DNA from 2 places in the Paenarthrobacter sp. A20 genome. Region 1 is predicted to be linked to the other one. Evidence: riboswitches for the same ligand, from Rfam matches in the RefSeq annotation. Region 1 holds a riboswitch; the other holds the start of a gene.
The links. A riboswitch is a leader RNA that binds a small molecule or an ion and turns the genes downstream of it on or off. The one in region 1 is predicted to bind thiamine pyrophosphate.
Positions count from the first base shown of each region.

Region 2: it holds a riboswitch for thiamine pyrophosphate, as region 1 does, so the genes downstream of both, J3D46_RS01575 (ECF transporter S component) here and thiC (phosphomethylpyrimidine synthase ThiC) in region 1, are expected to answer to the same signal.

Region 1 is NZ_JALJWH010000001.1:3,999,712-4,001,886, forward strand. It holds gene J3D46_RS18610 (amidohydrolase family protein) at 1-774, opposite strand, end outside; TPP riboswitch at 859-966, shown strand; gene thiC (phosphomethylpyrimidine synthase ThiC) at 962-2,175, shown strand, end outside.
Region 2 is NZ_JALJWH010000001.1:329,138-331,312, forward strand. It holds gene J3D46_RS01570 (ABC transporter ATP-binding protein) at 1-781, opposite strand, end outside; gene J3D46_RS01575 (ECF transporter S component) at 781-1,401, opposite strand; TPP riboswitch at 1,478-1,614, opposite strand; gene J3D46_RS01580 (NUDIX hydrolase) at 1,848-2,175, shown strand, end outside.

The sequences.
Region 1 (2,175 bases):
CCACAGGCGCATCATATGGTCCGCGTACTCCGGAAACTTTGGCGCTGCCTGCGCGGCGATATCCGGGAAGGTGGCGATGTTGACCAGGGTGGGCACGATGGGCACCGACTGTTCCACCAAACGCGGAATGTGCCGCGGCAAGAGGCCAGTGGCGTGTTCGATGCAGTCGATGCCGGCATCGAGCATGTCATCGATCGTGTTCTCGGCGAAGCAATGGGCCGTCACCCGGGCACCTTCGTCGTGGGCAGCTGAGATGGCATCCTTGACGATCTTTGCCGGAAAGGACGCGGCGAGGTCGCCGACGCCGCGATCGATCCAGTCGCCCACAAGTTTCACCCAGCCGTCGCCGTCGCGCGCTTCCTTGCGCACGGTCTCCACGAGCTGCTCCGGTTCAATTTCGTGGCCCAGGCCACGGAGGTAGCGCCGGCTCCTGGCAATGTGCCGTCCTGCCCTGATCAGGCGGGGCAAGTCTGTCCGCTGCTGAACCCAGCGGGTGTCGCCGGGTGATCCACAATCACGGATCAGCAGCGTTCCGGCGTCGAGGTCGGCCTGCGCCTGCGCCAAGGTTGCCTGCTCGTCAACCGCGCCGCCTGCGCCGAGCCCGATGTGGCAGTGGGCATCAACGAAGCCCGGCAGGACCCAGCCATCCAGTACCCGGTCCGGAGGGGCCGTGGGGCGTTCGAAGGAAAGGACTCCGTCAACAGACCACATCCCTTGGCGCTCTTCGTCCGCCGAGACGAGTACAGGTCCGCTGAATTCGATGATGTTGGCCATTGCAAAAGCCTAGTCCGCCGCACTGCTTTCGGAGCTGGTGCGTTCATGTGACTGGGTGCCCGTTGGGAGCTGTGGTAGCTTCGTCTACGACCACACGGGGGCCCCTGCAGGGGCTGAGATCGGACTGACGCAGTCTGCGACCGTTGAACCTGTCCGGGTAATGCCGGCGAAGGAAGTGAGTAATCCTTTGAGCACCACCGAAACACAGCACAGCCCTGTCCAAAATCGTTCCAACGCAGGCCAAAATCGTTCCAACGCAGGCCAGAACCAGGCCGGTAACGGCTTGGAATCAGCGGAACCCGTCACGCAATCGCTGAAGTCCCATTCATTGGCGTGGCTGGAAGATCCCGACAACGGGATCCGCGTGCCGATAACCGAGATTTCGCTGGAGCCCTCCCCCAGTGGGCAGGCAAATACGCCGTTGCAGGTGTACCGAACCGCGGGTCCGGGCAGCGATCCTGTGGTGGGACTGGAGCCGTTCCGCGCACCATGGATCCAAGGCCGGGCAGACACCGAACCATACTCCGGGCGCGAACGGAACCTGCTCGACGACGGCAAGTCCGCGGTCCGGCGCGGTGCGGCGTCAGCGGAGTGGAAGGGCGCGCAACCGGTGCCCCGCCGCGCCGTCGAGGGCAAGACCGTCACCCAAATGCACTACGCGAAAAAGGGCGTTGTGACGCCGGAGATGCAGTTCGTCGCGCTGCGGGAGAACTGCGATGTTGAACTGGTCCGCGGCGAGGTCGCCGCAGGCCGGGCCATCATCCCCAACAACATCAACCACCCTGAATCCGAACCGATGATCATCGGCAAGGCCTTCCTGGTCAAGATCAACGCAAACATCGGAAACTCGGCCGTGACCAGCTCCATCGCCGAAGAAGTGGACAAGCTGCAATGGGCCGCCCAATGGGGCGCTGATACCGTCATGGACCTCTCCACGGGAGATGACATCCACACCACCCGCGAATGGATCATCCGCAACTCCCCTGTTCCGATCGGCACAGTCCCGATCTACCAGGCGCTCGAAAAGGTCAACGGCGAGGCCAACAAACTGACATGGGAAATCTTCCGCGACACAGTGATCGAGCAATGCGAGCAGGGCGTGGACTACATGACCATCCATGCAGGGGTGCTCCTGCGGTATGTGCCACTCACAGCCAACAGGGTCACAGGCATCGTTTCGCGCGGCGGTTCGATCATGGCCGGCTGGTGCCTGGCACACCATCAGGAAAACTTCCTCTACACCCACTTTGACGAGTTGTGCGAAATCTTCGCCCAGTACGACGTCTCGTTCTCGTTGGGCGACGGCCTGCGCCCCGGATCCATTGCCGACGCAAACGACGCCGCCCAGTTTGCAGAACTGGACACGCTCGCGGAGCTGACGCAACGCGCGTGGGAGTTCGA
Region 2 (2,175 bases), 3.7 Mb from region 1:
ACAGGACCTGCTCCGGAGGGCCGTCCAAGAGGACTCCGCCCGCGGCCTGCCCGGCGCCCGCAGCCGCGCTCGACCCCGCCACCCACCCTGGCTGCAGGACCACGATCCTGTCCACCAGGTCTTTCCACACAGAAACGCGGTGTTCCACCACAACCAGGGTGGCACCGGTCTTATCGAGGCAGCGCTTCACCGCATCACGGACCTCCAGCACACCCGCCGGATCCAAGTTGGCCGTCGGCTCGTCCAACAGGATCAGCCCGGGTCGCATCGCCAAAATGCCCGCAAGCGCAAGCCGTTGCTTCTGCCCTCCGGAGAGTGCCGCCGTTGGGTGATCCAGGGCCAAACCGCCGCCGGCAGCGGTGCGCAGCCCGACGTCGTCGAGCGCTTCATGGACGCGGGACCAGATCTCGTCCCGCGGCACGGCCAGGTTCTCGGCGCCGAAGGCGACGTCGTCACCCACGCGGGAGAGGACCACCTGGGTTTCGGGGTCTTGCTGCATCAGGCCGGCGCGGCCACGCTGTTCGCGGGGAGCAACGCCGTCGATCAGCAGGGAGCCGGTCTCGTCCGAGTCGTCTTCCTCATCACCCAGCACGCCGGCCAAGGCATGCAGGAGGGTCGACTTACCGGCGCCCGAAGGACCCAGCAGCAACACCCGTTCGCCGGGTTCGATCCGAAGGTCCAGACCCTCAATGGCAGGCTGGGCCCGGCCGGCATGCCGCCACCCCCAGCCCTCGGCTGAGATGGCGGCAGGCCTGACCGTGCCGCTTTGAGTCGCGGACATCAGCTGAAGACTGGCTCCGAAGCGGCCTTGCGCGACGCGAAGGAGCTCAGGACGCCGGTCTTCGCCAGGCCGCGGGTGGCGACCCAGGACAGTGCGCCTGCGATGATCGCGCCGGAAATGGTGGTGAAGGTGATGTAGGCAAGCTTGTCGATTGCCTCGTACGCGATGTTCCAGCCCCACGGAAGGAAGGAGTCGTTCAGGCCGCAGAAGAGGCCTGCGCCCGCGCCGGCGAGGAGGGCCGTGGGCAGGTTGAACTTCTTGTAGCGGAAAGCGGCGAAGATGAGCTCGGCGCCGAGTCCCTGCAGGACTCCGGAGATCAGCACTGTGGTGCCGTACTGCGAGCCCATGATGAGCTCACCGGTGGCAGCGACGGCTTCGCAGAACAACGCTGCGCCCGGCTTGCGGATAATGAGCATGCCCAGGACCGCGGGGATCATCCAGCCACCGGCGATCAGGCCTGTGAGGGGAGGGTACGTCGCGTTCAGGGGAATGGATACCAACGCAGCGCCCTGGGACCAGGCCCAGAAGATCACGCCGCCGGCGATGGCGATCAGAGCCGCCACAACGATGTCTACAACACGCCAGTTATAACTGGTCTTCTTCACGTTTACCGTGGTCATTTTCTGCCTCCTGAGGTACAGGAGGGGAAAGTGCTACCCGGATTCTCCAGCCGGCCTGCGCCGCCCGGATCCGGACACTCTGAGAAGCTCGACTCCCTTGCGCCGGTACTAACCGGATCAGGTTCGAGGGTCTGCGGCTGTCCGCACTCTCAGCGCCCTCGCGTCTCCTGCATCTCTGCAGGGTCCGACGGCGGCGCTCCCCTGTCGTTATCAAATCTGCCCTGATGGGCGGGTTCAGTTTACACCTGCGTCCATGGCGGGCGCTGGCCTGTTGCCCGCCTATGGTCACAATCGGATCAGCGCGCCCCGGGCCGGACGCGTTCCAGGCGTGCGTTGCGAGGCCCGCCCTACACCCCTCCCGCCGGTTTTGGCCTGCACACCAGGCCCCACAACGAGACCTGAGAGAATGATCCAGCAGACTCGACCGCGGCAAAGGGGCATATCTCATGACGGACCTACCCAAGCAGGATCACGCTGCAAGCGACACCACGGCGCCGGAACCTCGCCTTGCCGCCAGCGTCATCCTGCTCCGCAACGCCCCCGGCGGTCTCGAAGCCTTCGTCCAGCACAGGGTCAGCACCATGGACTTCGCTGCCGGAATGGTGGTGTTCCCGGGAGGCCGGGTGGATGCTGCGGACACGTCCGGCTGGGACTACCCCGCGGAGCTGCTTCAACACCACGCGGCCCAGTGGCGCCAAAGCTCCATCGGCGCTAATCCTGCGCAGGCGACCACGAGCGCGGGTACGGTCCTCACAGCCGCACTCCGGGAAGTCC